3 regions of the Pseudomonas sp. PB3P13 genome follow, and region 1 is predicted to be linked to each of the others. Evidence: riboswitches for the same ligand, from Rfam matches in the RefSeq annotation. Region 1 holds a riboswitch; each other region holds the start of a gene.
What was found. A riboswitch is a leader RNA that binds a small molecule or an ion and turns the genes downstream of it on or off. The one in region 1 is predicted to bind cobalamin.
Positions count from the first base shown of each region.

Region 2: another riboswitch for cobalamin. It lies ahead of ACYZT1_RS15555 (ABC transporter substrate-binding protein); the one in region 1 lies ahead of cobW (cobalamin biosynthesis protein CobW).
Region 3: another riboswitch for cobalamin. It lies ahead of cobO (cob(I)yrinic acid a,c-diamide adenosyltransferase); the one in region 1 lies ahead of cobW (cobalamin biosynthesis protein CobW).

Region 1 covers NZ_CM142702.1:2,871,077-2,875,445, reverse strand. The annotation lists gene cobN (cobaltochelatase subunit CobN) at 1-1,442, opposite strand, end outside; gene cobW (cobalamin biosynthesis protein CobW) at 1,446-2,507, opposite strand; cobalamin riboswitch at 2,606-2,819, opposite strand; cobalamin riboswitch at 3,088-3,313, shown strand; gene ACYZT1_RS13315 (CbtB domain-containing protein) at 3,433-3,627, shown strand; gene ACYZT1_RS13310 (CbtA family protein) at 3,639-4,343, shown strand; gene ACYZT1_RS13305 (cobalamin biosynthesis protein) at 4,340-4,369, shown strand, end outside.
Region 2 covers NZ_CM142702.1:3,369,354-3,373,722, forward strand. The annotation lists gene ACYZT1_RS15540 (amidase) at 1-549, shown strand, start outside; gene ACYZT1_RS15545 (GlxA family transcriptional regulator) at 591-1,574, opposite strand; partial or broken gene ACYZT1_RS15550 (chorismate mutase) at 1,713-1,832, shown strand; cobalamin riboswitch at 1,896-2,089, shown strand; gene ACYZT1_RS15555 (ABC transporter substrate-binding protein) at 2,209-3,225, shown strand; gene ACYZT1_RS15560 (FecCD family ABC transporter permease) at 3,222-4,238, shown strand; gene ACYZT1_RS15565 (ABC transporter ATP-binding protein) at 4,235-4,369, shown strand, end outside.
Region 3 covers NZ_CM142702.1:3,684,003-3,688,371, reverse strand. The annotation lists gene ACYZT1_RS16985 (PQQ-dependent sugar dehydrogenase) at 1-137, opposite strand, end outside; gene ACYZT1_RS16980 (hypothetical protein) at 206-790, opposite strand; cobalamin riboswitch at 946-1,160, shown strand; gene cobO (cob(I)yrinic acid a,c-diamide adenosyltransferase) at 1,241-1,852, shown strand; gene ACYZT1_RS16970 (cobyrinate a,c-diamide synthase) at 1,849-3,231, shown strand; gene bluB (5,6-dimethylbenzimidazole synthase) at 3,228-3,878, shown strand; gene cbiB (adenosylcobinamide-phosphate synthase CbiB) at 3,875-4,369, shown strand, end outside.

The DNA.
Region 1 (4,369 bases):
GGCGGCCCCCAGCGTTCGACCACGGCTTGGCGATTGACCGCCGGCAAGGCGTCAAACATCTGCTGGTATTCGTCCAGTGAGAGGCTTTGATGACAAGGACGCTGATCAAGGCTGTCGAGGTCATTACTGACGCCGCCGAGCAATTGCCGGATCAATGCAGTGCCGCTGTCTGGCAATTCGGCCGGCAGTGGATAACCTTGCTGATGCAACGCCCGCAGGATGTTCAGCGCCGCCGCCGGCGTATCGAGACCAACACCGTTGCCGATGCGCCCGTCGCGGGTCGGGTAATTGGCGAGGATCAACGCGATGCGTTTTTCAGCGTTGGGCACGCGCGCCAGATCAACCCAGCGCCGGGCCAGCTCTGCAACAAAATCCATGCGCTCGGGCTGGGCTCGATAGCACACCACATCCGACTGACTGCGCTCGCTGCGCCACGCCAGGTCCTTGAAGCTGATCGGACGGCTGATGATTCGTCCGTCCAGTTCCGGCAGCGCGATGTGCATCGCCAGGTCCCGAGGCCCGAGGCCCTGTTCGCTGGCACGCCAACCGGCTTCATTGTCCTGCGCGCAAATCGCCTGAATCACCGGAACATTACGGCGAAACGGCCGCAGGTGCGGTGCTTCCGGGCTGGATTGGGCAAATCCGGTGGTGTTGAGAATGACACTGGCGTCGACTTCATCGAGCCAGTCTTCGACCACTGTCAGGCAGCCGGATTCTTTCAGACTGGCGACGGCGATTGGCAATGGGTTCAGGCCGGCCGTTTGCAGACGCTGACAAAAAATATCGATGAACGCCGTGTTCGCCGCCTGCAAATGCGAGCGGTAAAACAACACGGCCGCCACCGCTTGATCGGGCCGCCATTGCGCTTGCCAGTCACTCAGGTTCGCCGGGCTTTTTTGCGGATGATAGATCGCGGTGCGCGGCAGGGTTTGTGGCTCGGCCCAAGCGTAATCGCGACCAAGCCAACTGCTCGCCAGGCAATGGAAGAAATCCAGAGCATTGGTCATGCCGCCCTGACGCAAGAACTGCCAGAGCCGATCGCGATCTGGCCCACTCACGGTGCTCAGGTCGCTGAGCTCCGGGTCCGGGCGATCATCGCCGGGCACCAGAATCAGCTGCACGCCGCGCGCGGCCAGCCCTACCAGTCGTTCGATGCCGTAGCGCCAGTAACCGATGCCGCCATGCAGGGAAATCAGAATGACCTTGGCGTGGCGCAGCACTTGATCGACATACAGATCGACTGACGCATGATTCTGCACCTGCATCGGATTGGCCAGGCGCACGCTCGGGTAATCATCGGGCAATTGCCGCGCCGCTTCCGCGAGCAACGCAAGGCTGGAGTCACCGCTGCACAGGATCACCAGTTCGGCGGGCGTCTGGCCAAGGTCGGCTATGTTGTCATCCGAGACAAAGCCGCCGGGTTGGGTCCTGAGCAGGTGCATGGCTTAAACGCTGAGCGCAGCGCGCAGTTGCGCTTCAAGCAAGGCGGCGTCGAGTTCCTGACCGATCAGCACCAGGCGCGTGGTGCGCACTTCGTCGGCGCCCCACTGGCGGTCGAAATGCTTGTCGAACCGCGTGCCCACGCCCTGAATCAGCAAGCGCATCGGTTTGTTCGCAATCGCCGCAAAGCCTTTCACGCGCAGGATGCCGTGTTTGACCACCAGTTGCGTCAGCGCATCCAGCAGCAGGCTTTCGTCGGCTTGCGGCAGTTCGATCGAGATGGAGTCGAAGGCGTCGTGATCGTGATCGTCTTCGCCTACATGGTGATGATCGTGATGGCTGTGGCGGCTGTCGATGTGCTCCTCAGAACCGGCGCCGAGGCCGATCAGTACGTCCAGTGGCACGCGGCCGCTGCTGGCTTCGATGACTTTGACGGCGGGCGGCAATTCTTCGGCAACTTCCAGGCGCACGCGGGCGAGGTCTTGAGGGCTGATCAGGTCGGCCTTGTTGAGGATGACCAGGTCGGCGCTCGCCAGTTGATCAGCGAACAATTCATGCAGCGGCGATTCGTGGTCCAGATTAGGGTCGAGTTTGCGCTGGGCATCGACTTGATCCGGGAACGCCGCGAAAGTACCGGCGGCCACGGCCGGGCTGTCGACCACGGTGATTACCGCGTCCACCGTGCAGGCGCTACGGATTTCCGGCCACTGGAACGCTTGCACCAAGGGTTTGGGCAGGGCCAGACCGGAGGTCTCGATGAGGATGTGGTCAAGGTCGCCGCGACGGGCGACCAGCTCCCGCATGACCGGGAAGAATTCTTCCTGAACGGTGCAGCACAGGCAGCCGTTGGCCAGTTCATAGACACGGCCGTTGGCTTCTTCTTCGGTGCAGCCGATGGAACATTGCTTGAGGATTTCGCCATCAATGCCCAGTTCGCCAAACTCGTTGACGATCACCGCAATGCGGCGGCCATGGGCGTTGTCGAGCATGTGCCGCAGCAAGGTGGTTTTGCCCGAGCCGAGGAAACCGGTGACGATGGTGACGGGAAGTTTGGCCAGTGTTTTCATCGGATGCCCTAACGCAAGGTGGCGGGCATACGGGACGACAATCGCAGCGACGCACGCGCGCGGAAGAGTTCGCCACCGGATCACCCCGCCCGGTTGTAGTGAGAATCTGTATCGAGGCAGGTCTCCTGGCTGACGGTGTGCCGGGCGTTGGGCCCAGCGTTCGCTGCGCCTTCCCGCGGATCCGTTGGACAGGACCTGCAGTGGCGTGGCAGCAAACAGCACCGTTCACAGTTGCGGGGGCAGCCGCGGCATTGACCGCGTTCCCTTCTTAGCTTCGGCAGCCGCCGAAGAACCTCGAACACGCAAGGCTACGCATGGTCTTGGGGCGGGTCAATGTTCGGGAGTGGTCGCCGACGATTGTGGTCAGGGGACTTGCCTGTATTGAAGGGCTTGCCTGTGATGAGGATTTTCCTGTGGCGAGGGGGCTTGCCCCCGTTCGGCGGCGAAGCCGTCGTCAGACCTGCTTGCGCGGTATGTCTGGAAGAATGATGGGGTCGCTTCGCAACCCAACGGGGGCAAGCCCCCTCGCCACAAAGATGAGAACCCATGCCAATTGACGCCCAACCCCCGCCCATGCTCTCCTACACGCCTAGTTACGGGTGCCCTTACAGGGTGAAACGGGAAACCGGTGAATCATGTGCTTTACTCAGAGCCATGTCAGTCCGGTGCTGCCCCCGCAACGGTAAGCGAGCGAAGCGTCAAATCCACTGTGCCGGATAGTCGGCATGGGAAGGTGATGCTTGCAGGTTCCGGTTGACGCCAAACCCCTCGTGAGCCCGGAGACCGGCCCGCAGCACACGGTGAGCATCACGCTCGCCGAATGACAAACCCGCGGTGGGCGGGCGCTGTTCGAGCCTCTGCGTGCCTGATTCGCGGGGTTTTTCATGCGCTCCATTCACCCGCTGACAGCCCAGAGGGATGCGCCATGTCGATCATCAGCAGCACCGGCAGCACTGCCGGGAAAAGCACCACCACAACCCTGACCCAACGCCTGGCCGCTGCCCTTTGCGCATCGATCCTTGGCATCTCTCTGGTGTATTTCGCCGGTTTCTCGCACATCCAGGCCGTGCACAACGCCGCCCACGATACCCGCCACAGCGCTGCCTTTCCGTGCCATTGAGACCTGCTGACATGATCAAGCGTATTGCGCAAACCGCAGGTTTTTCCGGACTGCTGGCGGCCCTGTTGCTGACTCTTCTGCAAAGTTTCTGGGTTTCGCCACTGATTACCCAGGCCGAGACGTACGAAAAATCCGAACCGGCTGCTGTTGAATTGCACGAACACACTGCCGGTGCTGCCGCACACACTCACGACGCCCAAGCCTGGGAACCGGAAGACGGCTGGCAGCGCGTGCTGTCCACCACCGGTGGCAACCTGGTGGTCGCTGTCGGTTTCGCGTTGATGCTCGCCGGTCTTTATACCCTGCGCGCGCCAACCCAAACCGCCCAGGGTCTGCTCTGGGGGCTGGCCGGTTATGCCACCTTCGTGCTCGCGCCGACCCTGGGCCTGCCACCGGAATTGCCGGGCACGGCCGCAGCCGATCTGGCCCAGCGCCAGGTCTGGTGGATCGGCACCGCTGCGTCCACGGCAGTTGGCATCGCGTTCATTGTGTTCAGCCGTCACTGGCTGATGAAAATCCTCGGCGTGGCGATCCTTGCCGTACCGCATGTGATCGGCGCGCCGCAGCCGGAGGTGCATTCGATGCTCGCCCCCAAAACGCTGGAAACGCAGTTTAAAATTGCATCACAACTCACCAATGTCGCGTTCTGGCTGGCCTTGGGCTTGATCAGCGCAGGGTTGTTCCGCCGCAACAGCGCGGGTCCGTACGACACATGACAAATGCCGGCGCGGCGCCGACATTA
Region 2 (4,369 bases), 500 kb from region 1:
AACGGTGATCCCCAGCTTAACCGCCTGGTGGACGTCGACGGCCCGCTGATTTTCCCCCACGATCCCGGCACCCTGCCCAACCGGGAAGGCGACCTGGTCGCCGGCATGGACGAATACGTGCGCATGGCCGAACGCGGCATCACGCCGTGGAATGAAATCAGCACGGTGGCGGACGGCTTGCGCGGGCTCGAGCAAACCCGTCGCATCGACCTTGAAGACTGGATGGACAAACTGGATCTGGATGCGGTGCTGTTCCCGACAGTGGCGGACGTGGCACCGGCGAACGCCGATATCGAGCCGGCGTCGGCCGACATCGCCTGGAGTAACGGTGTATGGGTCGCCAACGGCAACCTCGCCATCCGTCATCTCGGCGTGCCGACAGTGACGGTGCCAATGGGGGTGATGGCGGACATCGGCATGCCGGTCGGGCTGACATTCGCCGGGCGCGCCTACGACGACTCCAACCTGTTGCGCTTCGCCTCGGCGTTTGAATCGACAGGCACCAAACGCCTGATCCCGCCGCGCACCCCGCCGCTGTCAGACCGTTGAAAAAAATCGGGACTGGAGTCTTCAGTCCCGATTGCGCAGGGCTACTTGACCAGGCGTTTTTCCCTGGACGGTCGATAACCAAAATAGGCGCTGTAGCATTTGCTGAAGTGGCTGGGCGACACAAAGCCGCAGGCCACCAGCACGTCCACCTGGGACAGGTCCGTGTGCTGCAGCAAACGTCGCGCCTCGGTGATGCGCAGCTCCATGTAATAGCGCTGCGGCGTGGTGCCCAGTTGTTCCTTGAACAAGCGCTCCAGCTGGCGACGTGAACGGCCGGCGTACACCGCAAGTTGCTCCAGCTCCAGCGGCTCTTCAAGGTTGGCGTCCATCAGCTTCACCACTTCACGCAGCGGTGCACTGACGCACACATTTTCCGTCGGTTTGATGCGCCGATAACGCGATTCCTCAAACGCGAGAATATCCTCGATTCCTTCGACCAGCGCCTTGTCGTGCAAGCCTTTGATCCAGTCGAGCGCCATGTGGAAAGCCCCCGAAGGGCTGGATGCGGTTAACCGGTCCCGGTCGATCACATAAGGTTCGCTGGTCACGTGCGTGGATCTGGAAATTTCCGCCAGTGCCGGACGATGCTCGGGATGAATCGCACAGCGATAGCCATCGAGTACACCCGCGCTGCCGAGAAACCACGCGCCGTTCCACAGGCCCGCCAGGATCACGCCCTGTTCGGCGGCCGCACGTATCAACTGATTGAGCTCGTCGCTCGCGTTCAGTTCGGTTCGGTAGCCGCCGCAGATCACCAGCAGATCCAATGCATGGATCGCAGCCGTATCGACGCGCCCGTCGGGGCGGATCACCAGACCGAGGTCGCTGATGACCTCCCGGTCATGCAGGCCGAAGGTGCGTGATGAGAACAGCCCCGGGCGCAGCAGATTGGCCGTGACAATGGTGTCCAGCGCCTGAGTGAATGCGGGCAGCGAGAAATGCTCCAGCAGCAGGAACCCGGTCCGGGTCATGCGGCCCGGCTCGGCAGAATGTTCATTCAGATAGCGGAGGTTTTTGCCCTTCATGCCACCGCTAAATTGACGTCTTTCAATCAAGGTGCGACTCACTCGGCTACATTGACGGACCTGGCTTCAGGCACGCGGCTGAAACGCCATGCTAACCGTAGATCTCCGACAAATATATCAATCCTGGTTCATGACGCCCGCAATGACCCGGATTGTCCGCACTGGCTGGGCAAGACCCGGGCGGCGCTGATCAAGGATCAGTTGCACGGTCAGGCACTGATCCGTGCGTCCGGCGAGCTGTGCACCATCGGCCGCTGACGCCATGCCTTCGATATCGTGCCACCACCAGAAAATTCCGGACCATTGCGGCGCTTGATCGACTACCATGCCTGCTGCCGGTTCCCCAACGGGATTAATAGGGAATCCGAGGTGCCTTGCCAGGCATCAAACGGAACTGCCCCCGCAACTGTAGATGCCGAGCCTGCTCCTGAACTGCCACTGGGATGATTCCCGGGAAGGCTGGAGCCAGGCGACGACGCATCAGTCAGGAAACCTGCCGGCCAAGCAAATCACTAACCGGCGGGGTGTCCGGGAAGGACATCCTTGCGCCCGGTGTTTGAGCTACAACGGCAGCGATCAACGATGTGTTTCCAGTCCGTACCCTGCTCCCTGTACGGTCACCGGAGATTGCGTCATGCGGCTGTCGCGCCTTGCCACCCTCGTCACTGCCTTGGGATTTTCCACCCTCGCCCATGCAGCCCCGACTCAGTATCCCCTGACGGTTGAAAACTGCGGCAGCACGCTGACCTTTACCCAGGCGCCAAGCCGCGCCGTGACCATCGGCCAGGCCGGCACCGAAATGCTCTACGCCCTGGGCCTGAGTGACAAGGTGGTCGGTACGTCGCTGTGGTTCAACAATGTGTTGGCCCGATATCAACCCGTCAACGAGGGCATCGAACGTCTGGCCGATAACGAGCCGAGCTTCGAGGCAGTGATCGGCAAGCGACCGCAACTGGTTGCCGTGGAGCTGGAATGGATGGTCGGGCCACAAGGCGCGGTCGGCACCCGTGAGCAGTTTCATGAGATGAACATTGCGACCTACCTGATGCCTTCCGATTGCGAAGCCAAGGACAATCTGGTCGGCGCCGACGGCACGCGGCTCGAAGCGTTCCGGGTCGACAGCCTCTACAAAAGCATCAACCAGCTGGCTCAGGTGTTTGACGTGCAGGCGCGCGGTCAGCAACTGGTCGCCGGGCTCAAGGCCAGCTTGGCAAAGTCGGTGGCGACCGCCGCGCAGAACAAGGATTTGCGCCACACCAGCGCCCTGTTCTGGTTCTCCAGCGCCAGCCTCGACATCGACCCTTACGTCGCCGGCCACAAGGGCATTCCCGAGTTCATGCTCAACACCCTGGGTGTGCGCAACGTGGTGACGTCCGACGAAGAATGGCCGACGGTGGGCTGGGAAACCATTGCCAAGGCTAACCCGACCTTTCTGGTGATCGCGCGGATGGACCGCCGTCGCTTCCCTGCCGACGACCACCTGAAAAAACTCGAATTCCTGCGCAGCGATCCAGTGACCCGCAACATGGACGCGGTGAAAAACAACCGCATCATCATTCTCGATGCGATGGCCATGCAGGCCAGCGTGCGCCTGTTCGACGGTCTGGAAACCCTGGCGACGGCCATCCACGGCTACAACCTGGGGCAATGACCGCTATGCTGATTCGCACAGCCCTCGCGGCGCTGACCTTACTGACGGCCGTTATTGCCGGCGTGGCCATTGGTGAAACCGTCATTGAACCGGGCGTGGTGTTTCAGGTGCTCGCGAACAAACTGTGGGCCGCCGGCTACGTGCTCGACCCGATCGATGAAGGCATCGTCTGGAACTACCGCCTGACCCGCGCCCTGGTCGCCGCTGCCTGCGGCGCCGGGCTGGCAACCTGCGGGGTGATTTTGCAATCGTTGCTGCGCAACCCCTTGGCCGATCCATACCTGCTCGGTATTTCCGCCGGCGCCTCGACGGGGGCGGTGTTGGTGGCGCTGTCCGGTTTGGGTGCCGGGCTGGTTTCGCTGTCGGTTGGCGCGTTTGCCGGCGCGGTGGCGGCATTCGCGGTGGTGGTGTTGCTGGCGCGGGCCAGTGGTGCGCCGGGACGGACCGGGCAGATTATTTTGGCGGGTATCGCCGGCTCGCAATTGTTCAATGCACTGACCGCTTTTCTGATCACCAAATCGGCCAGTTCCGAACAGGCCCGCGGCATCATGTTCTGGTTATTGGGCAATCTCAGCGGCGTGCGTTGGCCATCGGTGTGGCTGGCGGTGCCGGTGGCGCTGATCGGTTTTCTGATTTGCCTGTGGCACCGCCGTGCACTGGACGCGTTCACCTTCGGCGCCGACTCGGCGGCTTCGCTGGGCATTGCGGTGCGCCCGGTGCAGTTTCTGTTGATCAGTTGCGCGGCGCTGGTGACGGCGGTGATGGTCTCGATTGTCGGTTCCATCGGGTTCGTCGGGCTGGTCATTCCCCACGCAGCGCGGCTGTTGCTGGGCACCCGGCACGCCCGTCTGCTGCCGGCCAGTGCGCTGGGCGGTGCGGTGTTTCTGATTGCCGCCGACATCCTGTCGCGCACGCTGATCAAAGGTCAGGTCATCCCGGTTGGCGTTATCACGGCGCTGGTCGGCGCACCGGTGTTTGCCGTGATCCTGGTCGGCCGGAGAAATGCCCGATGAACGCCGTCCAGCCTGTTGTCGACACAGTGCTGCGGTGCGAAGGCCTGGGCTTTAATGTGCGCGATGCCCGCTTGCTGCAAGACATCCACCTGGATGTGCGGCGTGGCGAAACCCTGGGAATCGTCGGGCCC
Region 3 (4,369 bases), 810 kb from region 1:
GGTATCAACGTCTTGTTCGGTTCCGGCAATTTCGGTGACGGGCCAGTGCCGTCGGACACCTGCAAGGTAGAAGTTTCACCACAGGCCGCGAGCCCTCCGGCGAGTGCGATGACGAGAGCGAGCTGGGGCTTGCGCATGCTGATCTTCCCTATGAATGCAGTGACCTGATCAATAGAGAAGCGCAAACCCGCGATGGTTCAACCGATCAGCCTCGCGCTTCCTTGAGCAACAGCGCAATGCCGGGGTGATAGTTGCCGGCCTCGTTGTGCAACTTGCGGTAGGCGTAGGGGAAATACCAGGCGACGGCGCAGGTGTGTTCTTTTTGCAAATCGTCGAGCATGTCCTGGAGTTCTTCCGGGGTGGCGCTGTGCTGGGATTTTTGCGGTGCGACGAAAAGACAGCCGAGTTTCAGGTCGCTGGCGTAGCTGATTTTCCTTGCGTCGCTGGTGATATCGGCCAGTGCCTGCGTCAGGTTCAGGCTGTTGACCTTAGGCCAGCGTTGTGACGCTTGAAGGTAGGCGCGCTCTTCGCCCGTGGCGATCAGCAAGTCGGCGCGAGCGTTGCGCTCACCTTCTTCGTGCTGTTTACGGGTGGGTGTTTGCTGCAGCGTGACCATTTCCGCCATCCACGCAGCAGCTGAAAGCACGCTGAGGTTGGCTTTTTCGTCATGCCAGTACGGCGTGTCGTTATCGCCGCGCACGGCGTTGAAACGGTCGATGCAATCGAACCAGCGTTCGAGCGCCGGGCGCAGGAATTCCAGTTTTGGATTGCTGATGATCATGCCTTGCATGTGGCTCACCCTTGTTATTGTAATGGGGTAGATGTGGCTCTTTGATATCACTGCTTGAAGTGTGGCACAAGATCGGCGACAGCAGATGGGCCGGGGGCAGTTTTTTAGCCCGTTGCCTCCCGGCTTCAATTGACGCTCCACCCCCAACCCTCTAACCTTCGCCGCTTGTTTCAGGTGCTCTGTGGCCATGGCCGACGGAGTGAAACAGGGAAACCGGTGAGTGCGCTGCACAATCCCGGCGCTGCCCCCGCAACGGTAAATGAGTGAACACTGCGTCTTGAGCCACTGTGTCGAAACCGGCATGGGAAGGCGCGCAGTCTGGCAAACGCCGCTCATGAGCCCGGAGACCGGCCTGATTCATCCAGCGGCATCACGGTGGGCGATGCCAGGCTTTTTGCCGTCTATTCTTGTGCCTGCCCGCCGTTATCCAGTCTCAACGGAGAGCTCCCCATGACCGATTCCCCTGATCGTGACGAACGTCATCTGGCGCGCATGTTGCGCAAAAAAGCCGTGATCGACGAACGCATCGCCAACTCCCCGAACGAATGCGGCTTGCTGCTGGTATTGACCGGCAATGGCAAAGGCAAAAGCAGTTCGGCGTTCGGCATGCTCGCCCGGTCGATGGGTCACGGCATGCAATGCGGCGTGGTGCAGTTCATCAAGGGGCGCAACAGCACGGGCGAAGAATTGTTCTTTCGGCGCTTCCCGGAGCAGGTGCGGTTTCATGTGATGGGCGAGGGCTTCACCTGGGAAACCCAGGACCGCCAGCGTGACATCGCCGCTGCCGAAGCCGCGTGGGAAGTCTCTCGCCAACTGCTGCGCGATCCGTCGATTGGCCTGGTGGTGCTCGATGAATTGAACATCGCGCTGAAGCACGGTTACCTCGATCTCGATCAAGTCCTCAGCGACCTGCAAGCACGGCCGCCGATGCAGCACGTGGTGGTCACCGGTCGTGGCGCCAAACCGGAGATGATTGAACTGGCCGACACCGTGACCGAAATGGGCATGATCAAGCATGCTTTCCAGGCCGGGATCAAAGCGCAGAAGGGCGTCGAGCTGTGAATCAGCCACGTCATTGCCCGGCGGTACTGATTGCCGCGCCGGCCTCCGGTCAGGGCAAGACCACCGTCACCGCCGCGCTGGCCCGATTGCACCGTCATCAGGGGCGCAAGGTTCGCGTGTTCAAATGCGGCCCGGACTTTCTCGACCCGATGATTCTCGAACGTGCCAGCGGTGCGCCGGTGTATCAACTGGACCTGTGGATGGTCGGTGAGCAGGACAGTCGTCGGCTGTTGTGGGAAGCCGCCGCCGAAGCCGACCTGATTCTGATCGAAGGGGTCATGGGGCTGTTTGACGGTACGCCGTCCAGCGCCGACCTGGCGCGGCACTTCGGTGTGCCGGTACTCGCGGTTATTGACGGTACGGCTATGGCGCAGACATTCGGTGCCCTGGCGCTGGGCCTGGCGAAATATCAGCCGGACTTGCCGTTCGCCGGCGTCCTGGCCAATCGCGTCGGCACCCTGCGCCACGCGCAGTTGCTCGAAGGCAGCCTGACCGAAGGTTTGCGCTGGTACGGCGCGTTGTCCCGGGAGACAGGGATCGAATTGCCCAGTCGCCATCTCGGTCTGGTCCAGGCCAGCGAATTGAACGATCTGGATGCGCGCCTCGATGCGGCCGCCAACGCATTGGCCAGCAGTTGCGAAGTCGCGCTGCCACCGGCGGTGAAATTCGCTGCGCCAGACGTCATCGCTGTCGAGCCCTTACTGACCGGCGTGCGGATTGCGGTTGCGCATGACGAAGCGTTTGCATTCACCTACGGCGCGAGCCTGGATGTACTCCGGGCCATGGGCGCCCAGTTGCTGTTTTTCTCGCCGATCCGCGATGCGCATCTGCCCGAAGCGGACAGCCTCTATCTGCCCGGCGGTTATCCGGAATTGCACCACCTGGCGTTGTCGCAGAACACTCCGATGCTCGAAGCGATTCGCGCCCATCATGCGGCTGAGAAACCGTTGCTGGCCGAATGTGGCGGCATGCTCTACCTGCTCGATTCGCTGACCGATGTCGAAGGCACTCGGGCTGAATTGGTCGGGTTGCTGCGCGGCGATGCGGTGATGCAGAAACGCTTGGCGGCACTCGCGCTGCAAGCGGTTGAGCTGCCGGAAGGCGTGCTGCGTGGCCACACCTATCATCACTCGCTGACCACCACCGAACTTGAGCCGATCGCTCGCGGGCGGAGCCCCAATGGCGGGCGCGGGGCGGAAGCGGTGTATCGGCAGGGGCGGATGACGGCCTCTTACGTGCACTTCTATTTCCCGTCGAATCCTTCAGCGGTTGCCGCGTTGTTCGCGCCTGACCTTGAGGCGGCTGTCGCGCGCAAGCTCGCTTCCACAGGGGAGCACGGTTCCAATGTGGGAGCTGGCTTGCCAGCGATGGGGTCATGAGCGACAACGCCTTCACCGAGGCCGAGCGCGAGGCCGTCTATAAAGCCATTGCCGAACGGCGCGACATGCGCCACTTCATCGGCGGCACCGTCGAGCCGCAACTTCTGCAACGCCTGCTCGAAGCCGCTCATCAGGCACCGAGCGTCGGCCTGATGCAGCCGTGGCGGTTTATCCGCATCAGCGATAAAGCCTTGCGCGGCAGCATCCAGCAGTTGGTTGAAGAAGAACGCATCCGCACCGCTGAAGCCCTCGGCGAGCGCAGCGACGACTTCATGAAACTCAAAGTCGAAGGCATCAACGACTGCGCCGAAGTGCTGGTCGCTGCGCTGATGGACGATCGCGAGCGACACATCTTCGGCCGTCGCACTCTGCCGGAAATGGACATGGCGTCACTGTCCTGTGCGATCCAGAACCTGTGGCTGGCGTCTCGCGCCGAAGGGCTGGGCATGGGCTGGGTGTCCCTGTTCGAGCCGCAGGCACTGGCGGATCTGCTGGGCATGCCGGCCGGCGCCAAACCGCTGGCCGTGATCTGCCTGGGCCCGGTCAAGGAATTCTATCCGGCGCCGATGCTGGCACTTGAAGGCTGGGCGCAGGCGCGTCCGCTGAGCGACATGCTGTATGAAAATTATTGGGGAGTGAGGCAATGAGTGTGGCGTTATTGAGTGTCGCCGCGGTTGCGCTGGATGCGCTGCTGGGCGAACCGAAACGCTGGCATCCGCTGGTGGCGTTCGGCCGTTTTGCCGAGCGCATCGAGCGCCGTTTCAACGGTGAAGGCCGTGGCTGGCGCAGTCACGGCGTTACGGCGTGGGTGATGGCGGTGGTGCCGCTGACGTTGCTGGCGACGGCGTTTTCCTGGGCGCCTTACATCGGCTGGATGGTCGACATTGTGCTGCTGTACTGCGCCCTTGGCATGCGCAGCCTTGGTGAGCATGTCGAGCCGGTCGCCAAAGCGTTGCGCAGCGATGATCTGGATGAAGCGCGCGCGCGAGTCGGTTATCTGGTCAGCCGCCAGACCAGCGAACTGGATAAAACCGAAGTCGCCCGCGCCGCCACCGAGTCGGTCCTGGAAAATGGCAGCGATGCCGTGTTCGCCGCGCTGTTCTGGTTTGTCGTGGCCGGCGCACCCGGCGTGGTGCTG